DNA from 3 places in the [Pantoea] beijingensis genome. Region 1 is predicted to be linked to each of the others. Evidence: predicted binding sites of a transcription regulator. Region 1 holds the regulator's gene; each other region holds the start of a gene.

Region 1 (5,174 bases):
TTTTTAAGTAGTAACATTTCGTCATAATAGTGGCGAGATAAGCGACTGATAATGTTTATTTATAAACCGGATTGCGCTAATCCACGTTTTAAGCAAAAAAGACCTTACCTTTTATAAATCAATTAGATTAGAATCTTTCATCGGCGCTGCTTTTGTTGGGCAGAATTTTATTAAGCCGCTCTCTGATGCGACGAGAGCATAACCTGTTGCGGGATCATGCGTTTACTCATCACACTCTTTATGCTGGCATTTGCACAGTTGTTCTTTAATATGGCGCACGCATCGCCACATGCTTCTGTTACCGCAAATCAGCATAAAAAAGTGGATAAAAGCAGCCCGCGTGAAGATGAGCGGCGCAAAAGACGCCAGGTTAAAACGTCGCCTAAAAAAGCACGTACAGCCTCGATTCAGAAAGTAAAGCTAAAGAAAAAGCCTTCGCTACAAACTGCAGCCGTTGCCACGCCCCACGTCATCTCCGGTAAGAAGCCACTGATAAGGCATTATGGTAAACAACGCAAAATCGCATCCAAAGCACCAACTCTGACAGAGAATGGCTCATTGACTCTCAGTACCGCTCACCGGGTGCGCTATCAGAAAGCGCGTGAAACCGCGATGAATAAATTAATGGGTCAGCTCGGGAAGCCCTATCTTTGGGGAGGTACATCGCCCCATACCGGTTTTGATTGCAGCGGTTTAGTCTGGTATGCCTATAAAGACCTGGTGAAGTTTAAAATTCCACGCACCGCTAATGAAATGTACCACTTACGTGACGCTGCAACGATAAATCGCGAAGCGTTGGAAAAAGGCGATTTAGTCTTTTTTCGGATTAATAATCGTGGGGCAGCGGATCACGTTGGAGTTTATCTCGGTAACGGCAAGTTTATCCAGTCTCCGCGCACCGGCAAAGACATACAGATAAGCGCGCTTGGCGATGATTACTGGCAACGACATTATGTAGGGGCCAGGCGCGTGATGACGCCCAAAACTATCCGTTAACGTGGTGTGTCTTACGTCTTGAACCGCAGTAGTAATGTCCACCAGTGTTGCGCAACTTTCCGAATCGAGCAATAACCAGAGAAAGAGAGGCCATCAGCATTTTCCGTTGTCTCCCCCCTTCCTCATACTTATGCATCTGTGATTAATGCATTACCGCCACCAGGCTAAACGCAATAATCATCAGCAATGCGCCAACGGTGGTCATCAGCGATAACTTCAGGTTAGTACACATATTACACCTCCTTAAATAAGATTCTGTCGATAAACTAACTGGCAACACGATCTGAATGTCAGAGACATCCTATCTCACAACATGAATTATGACGACAACCAATAGCGGTGAACAGATTTTCCTGACATGGCAGGTAAAAATCTCGTTTTCTGTTCACAGCCTTGATAGAATTCCTTTTTTTCGTTGCGCAACGACTGCAACGTCGCATCACTGGCCGTATCTCAAGACGTCAATTACCTTCCCGACGTCATTCAGACAGCAATGAATAAACGACTGCCGTCGGTAATGGTGATGCGGACGCAAACGTTTAACATCAAGCTTATCAACAAATTATGATAAGCGCAGGGGTAGCATTTTAATGGCAACAATTAAAGATGTGGCAAAGCGTGCGGGAGTCTCCACCACCACGGTTTCTCATGTCATCAACAAAACACGCTTTGTCGCGGAAGACACGCGGGAAGCAGTATGGGCAGCAATCAAAGCGTTACACTATTCTCCTAGTGCCGTTGCACGCAGCCTCAAGGTTAATCACACCAAATCAATTGGACTGTTGGCAACCTCTAGTGAAGCGCCCTATTTTGCTGAAATTATCGAAGCTGTAGAAAATTGCTGTTTTGATAAAGGCTATACGCTGATTTTAGGCAATGCGCATAACAACTTGCAGAAACAGCGCGCCTATCTTTCCATGATGGCGCAAAAGCGCGTGGATGGACTGCTGGTCATGTGCTCAGAATATCCCGATGATTTGCTGAAGATGCTGGAAGAGAATCGCAACATTCCGATGGTCGTTATGGATTGGGGAATGTCACGCGGCGACTTTACCGACACAGTCGTCGATAACGCCTTTTCCGGAGGTTATCTGGCAGGACGCTATCTGATTGACCGGGGACATCGGGACATCGGAGCCATTCCAGGCCAGTTGGAGCGCAATACCGGCGGCGGTCGGCACGCAGGATTCCTGAAGGCGCTGGCTGAAGCCAATATTACCGTCCGCGAGGAGTGGATCGTTCAGGGAGATTTTGAGCCTGAATCCGGATACCGTGCAATGCAGCAAATTTTATCGCAAAAGAACCGACCAACTGCCATATTCTGTGGCGGTGATATTATGGCAATGGGCGCGATTTGTGCCGCCGATGAGATGGGGCTGCGGGTTCCGCAGGATATTTCGGTGATCGGGTATGATAACGTGCGTAACGCTCGCTACTTCACCCCTGCGCTAACTACCGTTCACCAGCCGAAGGTGCAGCTTGGTGAAACTGCCTTTGAAATGCTACTGGACCGAATTACCAGTAAACGCGAAGAGCCGCAGACAATTGAAGTCCATCCTTCTCTGATAGAACGTCGTTCGGTAATCGATGGTCCTTTCAGAGATTACCGCCGCTAAGAGTTTGTGAATGCAGGTCCGGGCAACGCCCGGTATCACTCGCGTAGCCACTCTTCATTCATCGTTTCACTGCTTCCCAGATAATCCAGTAGCCAGCTTAATGCCGGCGACATACTCTGCTCAGCCCAACTCACGCAGCAAGGGCTGTCAGGGAAGCTTTCCGGCAGCGATAATTCACTTAGTGCTCCAGATGCTATTAACGGCGCGGCAAAATGCCCTGGCACCATACCCACACAGAATCCCGCCAGCAAACAATCAAAAGCAGTTTCCCAGTCGGGCGTAACCAGTCGTCGCTGATTGTCCAGCGTCCAGGTCGTCCGTTTTGGTAACGCACGGGAAGTGTCTTCCAGTACCAACGATGGCCACTCTCGTATCCGGTCATCCTCAACGGCACCTGAATGCCGCGTCAGCGGATGTCCTGCTTTTACAACGCAGCGCCAGTTCACCGCCCCCATGTCGCGAAAAGCAAATCGCCCACCCACGGGAATCGCCTGCGTCGCGCCAATAGCGACGTCGACGCGGCCATCCGCTAACGCATCCCACACGCCATTGAACACTTCAGACGAAACGTGCAACTCCATATCTGGAAAAAAACGGTAAAAATCAAGGACCAACTGCCGGGTTCGTTGCGGTTTAACAATACGGTCGACCGCAATACTCAACTGCCCCCGCCAACCATTAGCGACCTGTTGGCACTGTCTGCGGGTGGCAAGCATTTTTTTGATAACACCTCGCCCTTCATGAATAAAAAGACGACCAGCATCCGTCAGAATAACATCGCGGTGACGGCGCTCAAAAAGGCTAACCGCCAGCCACTCTTCCAACTGACGCACGGTATAGCTTACCGCTGAAGGTACACGGTGTAGCTCATTCGCTGCTGCACTAAAACTGCCGGTGCGCGCTACAGCGTCGACCACTTCAAGGGAATGTTCAGACCACACAATTTGCCTTCAATTATTTTGATAACAAGACGCAAATATTAGCGTTTCACAACGTGTATGGCACGCGTTTACACTCAGCCGCGTTAAAATCACCTGCTATATAAAAAGAGCTGTTTAATGATCAAGTCGAAAGGTTTCCTTATTTACCTGGCCGTGCTGAGCATGCTGGGATTTCTTGCTACCGATATGTACCTTCCCGCCTTTGGCGCCATGCAACAAGATCTCCAGACCAATCCGGGGGCTATTAGCGCCAGCCTGAGTATATTTCTGGCCGGTTTTGCCTGTGCTCAGTTGGTGTGGGGGCCCTTATCGGACCGTATTGGGCGTAAGCCAGTATTGTTAATGGGCCTGAGCCTGTTTGCGGTCGGCTGCGCGGGCATGTTGTGGGTTGAAAGCGCGCCACTGTTATTAGCGCTGCGTTTTGTTCAAGCGATAGGTGTTTGTTCGGCCGCAGTGAGCTGGCAAGCACTGGTTGTTGATCGCTATAGCGGCACTCAGGCAAATCGCGTTTTTGCTACGATTATGCCGCTGGTCGCCCTTTCTCCAGCACTGGCACCCTTGTTGGGTGCATGGCTTTTGAACCATTTTAGCTGGCGCGCTATTTTTGTTGCCCTGTTCGTCATTGCGATAGCGTTATTCATTCCAACACTACGTCTGCAAACCAAAACCGCCAGTACAGTACATAATAATGCTCAGGAGAAGGTCAGTTTCTTCACACTATTACAGTCTCGTCCTTACAGCGGCAATGTGCTGATTTATGCCGCCTGCTCTGCCAGTTTTTTTGCCTGGCTAACAGGGTCGCCATTTATTTTGGCCAATCTTGGCCTGACACCGGGCGATATTGGCCTGAGTTACGTTCCGCAAACGATCGCATTTCTGATTGGTGGATTTGGCTGTCGCACACTGCTTAATCATGTTGACGGGAAAACCATCCTGCCCTGGTTACTGCTGGGTTATGCTATCAGTATTACGGCAATTTTTTTGGTCGCGCTATCCGGCATCGTTACGTTGAGCGCACTCTTAATTCCTTTTTGTGGGATGGCGATGGCAAATGGTGCTATTTACCCGATCGTAGTCGCCAACGCCCTATTACCTTTTCCAAAGGCAACCGGTAAAGCAGCAGCCTTGCAAAATATGCTGCAACTGGGACTGTGTTTCTTTGCAAGCCTCGCGGTTTCATCACTTATTTCACAAGTATTGATAGTAACCACCGCCGTAATGTTGTTCACAATTTTTCTGGCCTTCATTGGTTTTGCACTACAATTTCAAGGGTGGCCAAAGAAATTACGCGACGGTGAAGTCGCCACACTGGGTAGACATTCCTGAGAAAAACGATTTAGTTAGCACCCTAACAATTTACCATTGAATATTGCCTCACGTGAGCATATACTCTTTTTGAGGCAATTTTTTACAACAAATTAGCAACATTTTTTTATTTTAGCCTGACAGGGTTGTCGTGGTGTTTTACGGCGTGGCATTCGTTGCGCTTCTCTGCAGGAAATACCCAACGTAAACGACGCCGTAGTGACTTGAGTTGGCATCTGTACGATCGTCCCTCAGGAATAAGTACCACTGTTGCGTTCTTAAGAAAGGTATATTCATTCAATTTCAATCCTCTGTT
Region 2 (5,174 bases), 960 kb from region 1:
TGTGGCACATCACATTGCCACTTGCTGTCCCAGCCATGTTAACGGGGTTTATCCTGGCGGTTGCACGTGCGGCGGGGGAGACGGCTCCACTGATGCTGGTTGGGGTGGTAAAGATGGTGCCGGAACTGCCGGTTGATGCCATTTTTCCTTATTTGCATCTTGACCGTAAATTTATGCATTTGGGTTTTCAGATCTACGATCTGGCATTTCAGAGCCCGGATGCTGAAGCCGATCGGCCGCTGGTATATGCCACGGCACTATTGTTGGTACTGCTGGTGTTGGGACTTAATCTGCTGGCAATGGGGCTTCGTCACCGGCTGCGCGAGCGCTATCGTGCGCTGATTCAATAAACTGTGGAAAGTAAGATGCATTCAACCGTCACCTTTAACGATACGGAAACGGCGCTGGAATTAAAGAAGCTTTCGCTGTGGTATGACGACAAGCAGGCACTGAAAGATATTTCACTGAAGGTACCTAAGAACTGTATTACCGCCCTTATTGGCCCTTCTGGCTGCGGTAAATCGACGCTATTACGATGCTTTAACCGAATGAATGATTTGATTGCCGGATGCCGTATTGAAGGCGATATTCTGTTAGGTAATCGCTCCATTTATCAGGAAAAAAACGATCTTTCTGCATTGCGGCGGCGGGTTGGGATGGTGTTTCAGCGCCCTAATCCCTTTCCTAAATCCATTTATGAAAACGTGGTGTATGGTCTGCGTTTGCAAGGGGTACGTGATAAGCGTGTGCTGGATGAGGCGGTGGAACGGGCACTGCGTGCGGCGGCGTTGTGGGGCGAAGTGAAAGATAGCCTGCGGAAAAATGCTTTAACCCTCTCAACCGGGCAGCAGCAGCGGTTAGTCATTGCCCGGGCAATCGCTATCGAACCCGAAGTACTCTTACTGGATGAGCCAACATCAGCACTGGACCCCATCTCTACGTTAGTTATTGAAGAGCTAATGACAACGTTAAAGCAGCATTTTTCCCTGCTACTGGTCACACATAATATGCAGCAGGCTGCGCGCGTCTCTGATTACGCGGCATTTGTGCATAATGGCAGTCTGGTGGAGTTTGCTGAGACGGATACGCTTTTCACCGCGCCGCAGCAGCGACGCACTGAAGATTATATTACCGGACGCTATGGCTAACACTGCCTGTCTCGACTAACGGCGTAGATGAGAGTCGAGACGGGCAGATACGCCATTTAAATGACAGTCCTTTGGGACCTATGCGAAAATCTGGGCTGGAGACGCGGGCTATTCGAAAGCGTGGCCTTGCGGCGGTAGTTTTTTGTCATCAAGCCAGGCGGCCCGATCGCGCATCGCTAAGCGGCCAGTCATAAACCAGTCGATTACCAGTGGATAGATCGCATGTTCCTGATGCTGGACGCGTGCGATGACTTCAGCTTCACTATCATCGGCGAAGATCGGTACTCGAGCCTGCAGGATAACCGGTCCCCCATCCAGCTCGTCAGTGACAAAATGCACCGATGTACCATGTTCTTCATCGCCGTTTTCTATTGCCTGACGATGGGTATGCAACCCGGGATATTTAGGTAATAGCGAGGGATGAATATTGAGCATCCGTCCCTGGTAATGGGCGACAAAGTCCGGACTAAGGATGCGCATATAGCCCGCCAGCACGATCAGGTCAGGCGCGTAAGCATCGATTTCCCGCATCAGTTGACGATCAAAAGCGATGCGGTCTGAGAACTGAGAGGGAGAGAGCGCGTGGGCGGGGATACCCGCCTGGCTGGCGCGTTGCAGTCCGAAGACCCCCGCCTTGTTGCTAAACACGGCAGCAAGGCTGCCGTTGATTCGTCCCTGCTGGCAGGCATCGATAATCGCCTGAAGATTGCTACCGTTACCGGAAACCAGCACGACTATTTTTTTCATGCGTTAATAACCACTCGTTCTTCCGAGTCGGATGCGTTAATCACTCCGATTTTCCAGGCTTTTTCACCCGCATCTGTCATCAACTGTACCGCTTTATCCGCATCTGCTGCACTCAGCGCGATCACCATGCCCACGCCGCAGTTAAAGGTGCGGTACATTTCAAAACGGCTGACGTTACCGGCCTGCTGCATCCAACTGAAAATGGCCGGCCACTGCCAGCTTGACTCGTCAATAATGGCCTGGGTGTTTTCTGGCAACACGCGTGGAATATTCTCCCAAAAACCGCCGCCGGTAAGATGTGCGATCGCATGTACGTCAACCTGCTCAATCAGGCTTAGAATGTTTTTCACGTAGATACGGGTAGGCTCCAGCAGATGATCGGCAATCGATTTGCCCTCAAGCTGTTTGGTTTCCGCATTGGTCTGGCTTACTTCAAGGATTTTACGTACCAGCGAATAACCGTTGGAGTGCGGGCCACTTGAACCCAGAGCAATCAGGACATCGCCGTCCTGTACTTTGGAGCCATCAATGATTTCTGATTTTTCCACCACGCCGACGCAGAAACCAGCCACATCGTAATCTTCACCGTGGTACATGCCCGGCATTTCAGCCGTTTCGCCGCCAACCAGGGCGCAGCCGGATTGTTGGCAACCTTCGGCAATACCGGTAATTACGCTGGCCGCGGTATCCACATCCAGTTTGCCGGTAGCGTAGTAATCGAGAAAGAACAGCGGTTCAGCCCCCTGGACAACCAGGTCATTGACGCACATTGCGACCAAATCAATACCGATGCTTTCATGGCGTTTCAGATCCATTGCCAGACGCAGCTTGGTGCCGACGCCGTCAGTGCCGGAGACCAAAATCGGTTCGCGGTATTTTTGCGGCAGCGCACAAAGGGCACCGAAACCGCCAAGTCCACCCATGACTTCGGGACGACGAGTCTTTTTCACTACGCCTTTAATACGATCGACTAAAGCATTACCAGCATCAATATCAACACCGGCGTCTTTATAGCTGAGAGAGGTCTTATCGGTCACTGCGAAATCCCCACGCGATTGCGGTTGGTGGTTTGAAATTAGGCTGTGTCCCGCGAGTAAAAAAGGGCGCTGTGACGGCACCACCACGACCCCTTCAGCAGGGACACGACCTATAGCGCGGCAATTCTATCAGTGCAGGCAAACGTTTGCGAGTGTCATCTTAGCCTGACATTGCACATAGCAATATTTTAGCCAATCATTATCAGCATCACGTATATCCATCAGACTACACGCGTCACGTTGAGGGCGCGGTACGTATTTCTACGCAGAGGGTTAATCGGTCCCTTGAGCGGAGTCATTCGATTGGCTTTTAGTTGCGACACACCGTGAAGCAAGCCTCTCTGATTGGGCAAATAACCGAATATTCGGCTTAAATAATTGGCCTAAGTCATATGGCATGCTGAATAAAAGGCGGTATAATCCCGCGATTTTTTTGCAGCTCAACATACTTCGGGAGAACAATAATGAAGATCGTGGAAGTTAAACATCCGCTCGTCAAACATAAACTGGGTCTGATGCGTGAGCATGATGTAAGTACGAAGCGTTTTCGTGAACTTGCTTCAGAAGTGGGAAGTTTACTGACTTATGAAGCCACTTCCGATCTCGAAACCGAGACCGTGACCATTGAAGGTTGGAATGGCCCGGTGGCTATTGAGCAAATTAAAGGCAAGAAAATTACCGTGGTTCCTATTCTGCGTGCCGGACTGGGAATGATGGACGGTGTTCTGGAACACGTTCCCAGTGCACGTATTAGCGTCGTGGGCGTTTACCGTGATGAAGAGACGCTGGAGCCCGTTCCCTATTTCCAGAAGCTGGTATCAAACATTGAAGAGCGTATGGCGTTGGTGGTTGATCCAATGCTGGCGACGGGCGGTTCAATGATTGCTACCATCGATCTGCTGAAAAAAGCCGGTTGCAGCAGCATTAAAGTACTGGTACTTGTGGCCGCACCCGAAGGTCTTGCGGCGCTGGAAAAAGCCCACCCGGATGTGGAGGTGTACACTGCCTCTGTCGATCAGGGATTGAACGAAAAGGGCTACATCATTCCGGGTCTGGGTGACGCGGGCGATAAAATTTTTGGTACCAAGTAAATGTACGCGTCAGGCGATTACGGGTGTTACCCGGAAACCAGCCACAAGGGACTGTTACTTTCCACGGCAGAGATGTCGTGGTTAACGTCTTCCGGCTGTGGCCTGACTCTGTATATCGGCGCTCCTCGCCGACGTTTATTTTTCTAAGCCGACTTGATAGTCGGCTTTTTTATGGCACACAGACCCTAAATAAGTGAAGCAGTATTGCATCGGCCAGGTGTAGACCTTTATCGCCTGACGAAGGTAAACGCCTGCAATTCGAAGATTGCTGCTTCAGCTATGGCGGGTAGGCAAACATTTCAAGGGGATTATAATGACTCGTCGCGCTATCGGTGTGAGTGAAAGACCACCGCTGCTGCAAACCATACCGCTTAGCTTCCAGCATCTTTTTGCGATGTTCGGCGCGACGGTGCTGGTGCCCATTCTGTTTCATATCAATCCGGCGACGGTTCTGCTATTTAACGGGATCGGTACGTTGCTTTATCTGTTTATCTGTAAAGGGAAAATCCCGGCTTACTTAGGTTCCAGCTTTGCCTTTATTTCTCCGGTACTGTTGCTGTTGCCGCTGGGCTATGAGGTCGCGCTGGGTGGTTTCATTATATGTGGCGTACTGTTTTGTCTGGTGGCGTTGATCGTTAAAAAAGCCGGCACCGGCTGGCTGGATGTGATGTTTCCGCCTGCTGCAATGGGGGCGATCGTTGCGGTCATTGGTCTGGAGCTGGCGGGCGTTGCCGCCAATATGGCAGGGTTATTACCGGCGGATGGCGCGGCGGTGGACAGTAAAACCATCATCATTTCGCTGGTGACGCTGGCGGTTACGGTGTTTGGTTCAGTACTGTTTCGTGGATTCCTGGCGATTATTCCGATTCTTATCGGCGTATTAGTCGGTTACGCGCTCTCCTGGGGAATGGGTATTGTTGACTGGACTCCGGTCCGTGATGCGCCCTGGTTTGCGTTGCCAACCTTTTATACGCCGCGCTTTGAGTGGTATGCCATCTTCACGATTTTGCCTGCCGCACTCGTGGTGATTGCTGAGCACGTGGGCCACCTGGTGGTCACGGCAAATATTGTTAAGAAAGACTTGCTGAAAGATCCCGGTTTGCATCGTTCCATGTTTGCCAACGGCATCTCGACCATTTTCTCGGGTTTCT
Region 3 (5,174 bases), 690 kb from region 1:
CACCGCGAATCAATGTCGTGTAAGCTTCGAATATAAGGACAATCCCGCGGTTACTGGAGAGCTTGGCTCCCGCGCCAATCAGCCCCAGTATCACCGCAATCAGCAGTGAACTGAGCGCCAGCTCAAGCGTGACCGCCGCGCCTTTAAGAATAACTTCCGAATAGCCATACAGCATGAATAGAGTCCTGTCGTGTGGTGTTGAACAGGCTATTGCCCGACGAAATGGGCAATAGCGAGCGAGCTGACAGGGTTACTTAGCCACCGTATACATCAAAGTCGAAATATTTCTTGGCCAGCTTATCGTAAGTACCGTCTTTACGCATTTCATCAAAAGCTTTGTCAATCGCCGCTTTTAATTCGGTATTCTCTTTCGCCATACCCATACCGGTGCCAACACCGAAAATAGCATTATCTTTTACTGCCGGGCCGGCAAAGGCATAGTCTTTACCGATTGGCTGCTTCAAAAACCCTTCGCTGGCAGCAACTTCATCCTGGAAGGCGGCATCAATACGGCCCGCCGTCAGATCCTGATAAACCAGATCCTGATTTGCATAGGGGGTGATGGTCACGCCTTTTGGACGCCAGTATTGATTGGCATAGGTTTCCTGCGTAGTTCCCTGCAGCAGACCAATATTCTTGCCTTTTAATGATTCAATTGTTGGCTGGATGGGTGAACCTTTGGTCGCAATCAAACGGGCATTTGCTGCGTAAAGTTTCTCGGAGAAGGCAATCTCCTGCTGGCGTTTTTCAGTAATGGAGAGTGAAGAGATAATGGCATCAATCTTTTTCGCTTTCAGCGACGGGATCAGCGCATCAAAATCGCTTTCTACAAAAGTACATTTGGTCTCAATGCGTTTGCAAATTTCGTTGGCCAAATCAATATCAAACCCCACCAGTTGCCCCTGCGCGTTCTTTGATTCGAACGGTGCATAGGTTGGATCGGTTCCGATACGCAGATTTTTCGGCACGGCAGCGAACACGCTACTTGCGCTGGAGAAAGCCAGCACCAGAGAAAGAGCCAGGACCTGCTTTTTCATAGATTACCCTCAAGTAAAGTGCTTTTTGTTATCACTATAATATGGTGTGTTGCGCAGTTTATTTAGCAGGTTTCATGCCAGTTTTGTGGCAATCAACTGCACATGACTCGCGCACTAAACCCGGCACCCAAAATGGGCGCAAGCGCTTAGTTTATGAGGAAAAATATAACAGGGTTGTTATGCATAAGCGGCAACTATGTTGCATTTTGGTGCGCGCGATGCACGAAAAGTGATCCATGACAAACTGTTGCACCATAATAGGTCAGTTCGCTACGCGCTATGCCCCATTCCAGCGCGTAAAGAGATCATGTGGAAGCGTGAAATCAAACTGATCAATAACGCGGTTAACCGTCTGGTCGATAATCTGCTGCACGTTTTCAGGGCGATGATAAAAAGCGGGTACTGGCGGCATGATAATGGCTCCCATCTCGGCGGCGGTGGTCATCATCCGTAAATGTCCCAAGTGCAGCGGCGTTTCACGCACGCACAACACCAGACGACGCCGTTCCTTCAGCACGACATCCGCCGCACGCGTCAATAAGCCATCAGTGTAGCTGTGTACTATGCCGGATAGCGTTTTCATCGAACAAGGCAGAATAGCCATCCCGTCAGTTTTGAACGAGCCGGAAGAAATACTGGCTGCGATATCGCGGACATCATGCACCACATCCGCAAAACTCTGGATTTCCCGCACGGTAAGGTCGCTCTCCAATGCCAGCGTCTGGCGCGCTGCCTGACTCATCACTAAATGGGTTTCTACGTCATCCACCTGCTGCAAAACCTGCAGCATACGCACGCCGTAGATCACGCCACTGGCACCTGAAATGCCAATAATAAGTCTTTTCATGGTAGAGCCTTATAAAAAATGGGCCGGAATAATCCGACCCATTATGACATATCCACAGAAAATTGGCGTGGCATCAACCTTCGTTATGCATCTCCAGGTTTTCCACTTCATTCTGACGAGCCAGCGCTTTTGCATCATCATTACGCAGTGACTGAAGATATTCGAGGTAACTCTGGTCTACATCTTTAGTGACGTAAATACCGTTGAACACCGAACATTCAAACTGAACAATATCCGGGTTCTCTTCACGCACGGCTTCAATCAAGTCGTCCAGATCCTGGAAAATCAACGCATCAGCACCGATAATCTGGCAGATCTCATCCACTTCACGCCCATGTGCAATCAGTTCCGTCGCACTTGGCATATCAATGCCATAGACGTTAGGAAAACGAATTTCCGGCGCGGCTGAAGCAAGATAGACTTTCTTCGCACCCGCTTCACGTGCCATCTCGATAATTTGCTCAGAAGTCGTGCCACGAACGATAGAATCGTCGACCAGCAGTACGTTTTTATCACGGAACTCAGCACGATTAGCGTTAAGCTTACGACGCACGGCGCTACGGCGCTGGTGCTGACCCGGCATGATAAAGGTCCGACCGACATAGCGGTTTTTCACAAAGCCTTGCCGATAAGGTTTGTTCAGAATACCGGCGATCTCCAGCGCAATATCACAGGACGTTTCCGGAATTGGAATCACGACGTCAATATCCAGGTCTTCCCATTCACGCGCGATTTTTGCGCCCAGTTTGGTTCCCATCCGGACCCGTGCGCTATAGACAGAGATTTTATCGATAAAGGAGTCGGGACGAGCAAAATAGACGTATTCAAACAGGCAAGGATTACTTTTCGGGTTTTCCGCACACTGGCGCGTAGAAAGCTGACCTTTTTCGGTAATATATACCGCTTCGCCCGGCGCTACATCGCGCAGAAATTCAAAGCCCAGCGTATCCAGCGCGACGCTTTCGGACGCCACCATATATTCAATACGGCCGTCATTCATGGCGCGTTTACCAATAACCAACGGGCGAATACCGTTTGGATCACGGAAGGCAACCATACCATGACCAATAATCATTGAGACGCAAGCGTAAGCGCCACGGACTTTCTGGTGCAGTGCCGCGACCGCTGAAAAAATATTTTCGGCTTCCAGTGGATAGTGCGGGAAACGGTCTAACTCCTGCGCAAAGATATTGAGCAAAATCTCAGAATCCGAGGTGGTATTAACATGACGACGCCCGCTTTCAAACAGCTGCTTACGCAACTCGTGCGCATTCGTCAGGTTGCCGTTATGGGCCAGTGTAATACCGTAAGGCGAGTTGACGTAGAAGGGCTGTGCTTCAGAAGCACTGGAACTTCCCGCAGTAGGATAGCGGACATGGCCAATACCCATGTTGCCCTGCAGCCGTTGCATATGACGCGCTTCAAATACATCGCTGACCAACCCGTTCGCCTTACGCAAACGGAAGCAATTTAATGCATCGATGGTCACAATACCTGCAGCATCCTGCCCACGATGTTGAAGCACCGTTAACGCGTCATAAATCGACTGGTTTACCGGCATGAAACCGGTGATACCGACAATACCGCACATGTAGTCATATCCTCATAAGCCGCACCCCCGGCGCGATTACCGGGGTAAAAAACTCGACGAGCTTTGCAGGTAGTCAAAAAACCACCTGATGATGTAACTGAACTGGGGAACCAGTTGCGACTGCTGCCAGTCAGGACTTTTCGAAAATCCGGTGAAGGTATCGAGGAAGAATAAAATGGCGGAAACAATTAGCACGCCACGCAATGCCCCGAAACAGACACCCAACACCCTGTCGGTTCCTGACAGGCCGGTTTTTTCCACCAGTGAACCAATGACATAATTTACTATCGCCCCGACAATCAGCGTGGCAATAAAAAGTATCCCGATGGCAATTCCATTTCGTACCAGCTCATCTTCAAAACCTGTGAACCAGACCGCAAGAAAGGAGTAATAATGACTGGCGACAAAGAATGCGCATCCCCAGGTTACGAGAGATAATGCTTCCCGAACAAACCCACGGATAAGGCTAACCAGAGCCGAAAAACCAACAATCGCAATAATGACGTAATCTATCCAGACCATGAACTCTTCCAGCGACAGTGCCCTTAAGATCACATCCCTCTGCTGCACCCAACGCAGTTGCAACAGAGGGATGTGACCTAAGTTCGGGGCGAATTCTAACAGAAAAAGAAAACGTTTGCGTATCGTTTTCCTTTCCCAGACAAAATAAAAAAACCCAAAAAACAGCCTGACAATCCATCATCAAGAGGGGGCAATTGACCGCAGCGCCAGACATTCAAACCACCGCAGCGCTCGGCAAAAAACCGGATACAGCTTAACCAATGTCGATGATGACGTTGCCATAATGTTCAGCAAAACTTAATTAACCGACGCGTTGCAGAACATTACGGCGGTGACATAGCCCCCATCCCATTGCGCAAGTACGGGAACGAATAGTGACGTCCCCGACCAAAACGCTCAATTATCGCGAACTGTAGGGTTTCACCACTCCGCCCAGACCAGAAATACCTTTAAGCTCACCCACCGCAGCCTGCATTTTCGCTTTGGACGCATCCGGCCCAACGTAAATACGGGTAATCTGCCCTTGTACAGGCGTCGATGGTACGGTGAAGGTGCGATAGCCTGATAAACGCAGTTGAGCAACAATTTCGTTCACTTTGCTGGCATTTTTTAGCGCACCCAACTGAACAACATACGCTTGCCCTTCCGGTGCCTGCTGCTGTTGCTTCGGTGGATCTATTGGCTTCGGCTGCTCTACTGGTTTCGGTTGCTCAACCGGCTTCGGCTGTTCAACTGGCTTCGGTTTAGGTTGCTCTACGGGCTTCGGCTTCGGTTGCTCTACGGGTTTCGGTTTCGGCGGCTCTACTGGCTTTGGTTTCGGCTGCGGTTGCTCAACCGGTTTCGGCTTCTCCGCAGGTTTCGTTTGCTGCACTGGCTTCATTGGCGGCGGCGAAACCACCGTTGGCGCACTGCTGGATTGAGGCGTAGTAGAACCGTTATCCGCGGGCTGTGAAGTCCGATCGTTATTGCCGCCCACCGCAGCACCTGCACCTTCTGGAGGTTGTGCAGGTAAAGATTGCGTAACCGGTGGCACCATATCCGCATCTTGTTGGTCGTCAGGCTTCGGGACCAATGGGATCGCCGCAAACTCTTCTTTGTAGTGTTTTTTTTGGCCGTCAAGCAAACCCGGCAGCACAATCACGCCAATGGCAACTAAAATGACGGTTCCGACTAAGCG

The links. The regulator PurR, encoded in region 1, represses purine synthesis genes. The targets are predictions, from matches to a motif close to CANGCAAACGTTTGCNTG.
Region 2: purM (phosphoribosylformylglycinamidine cyclo-ligase) is a predicted target of PurR. The motif match lies at 3,068-3,085, and genes of this name have one in related genera.
Region 3: cvpA (colicin V production protein) is a predicted target of PurR. The motif match lies at 4,102-4,119, and genes of this name have one in related genera.

Annotation. Positions count from the first base shown of each region.
Region 1 is NZ_CP071409.1:2,149,019-2,154,192, forward strand. Features, by position in the region: gene J1C60_RS09650 (C40 family peptidase) at 217-996, shown strand; gene cydH (cytochrome bd-I oxidase subunit CydH) at 1,139-1,228, opposite strand; gene purR (HTH-type transcriptional repressor PurR) at 1,587-2,612, shown strand; gene punR (DNA-binding transcriptional activator PunR) at 2,648-3,553, opposite strand; gene punC (purine nucleoside transporter PunC) at 3,671-4,879, shown strand.
Region 2 is NZ_CP071409.1:1,193,171-1,198,344, forward strand. Features, by position in the region: gene pstA (phosphate ABC transporter permease PstA) at 1-350, shown strand, start outside; gene pstB (phosphate ABC transporter ATP-binding protein PstB) at 366-1,148, shown strand; gene purN (phosphoribosylglycinamide formyltransferase) at 1,257-1,895, opposite strand; gene purM (phosphoribosylformylglycinamidine cyclo-ligase) at 1,892-2,932, opposite strand; gene upp (uracil phosphoribosyltransferase) at 3,397-4,023, shown strand; gene uraA (uracil permease) at 4,337-5,174, shown strand, end outside.
Region 3 is NZ_CP071409.1:2,840,183-2,845,356, forward strand. Features, by position in the region: gene J1C60_RS12870 (histidine ABC transporter permease HisQ) at 1-175, opposite strand, end outside; gene hisJ (histidine ABC transporter substrate-binding protein HisJ) at 255-1,037, opposite strand; gene J1C60_RS12880 (UbiX family flavin prenyltransferase) at 1,315-1,884, opposite strand; gene purF (amidophosphoribosyltransferase) at 1,958-3,475, opposite strand; gene cvpA (colicin V production protein) at 3,512-3,997, opposite strand; gene dedD (cell division protein DedD) at 4,398-5,174, opposite strand, start outside.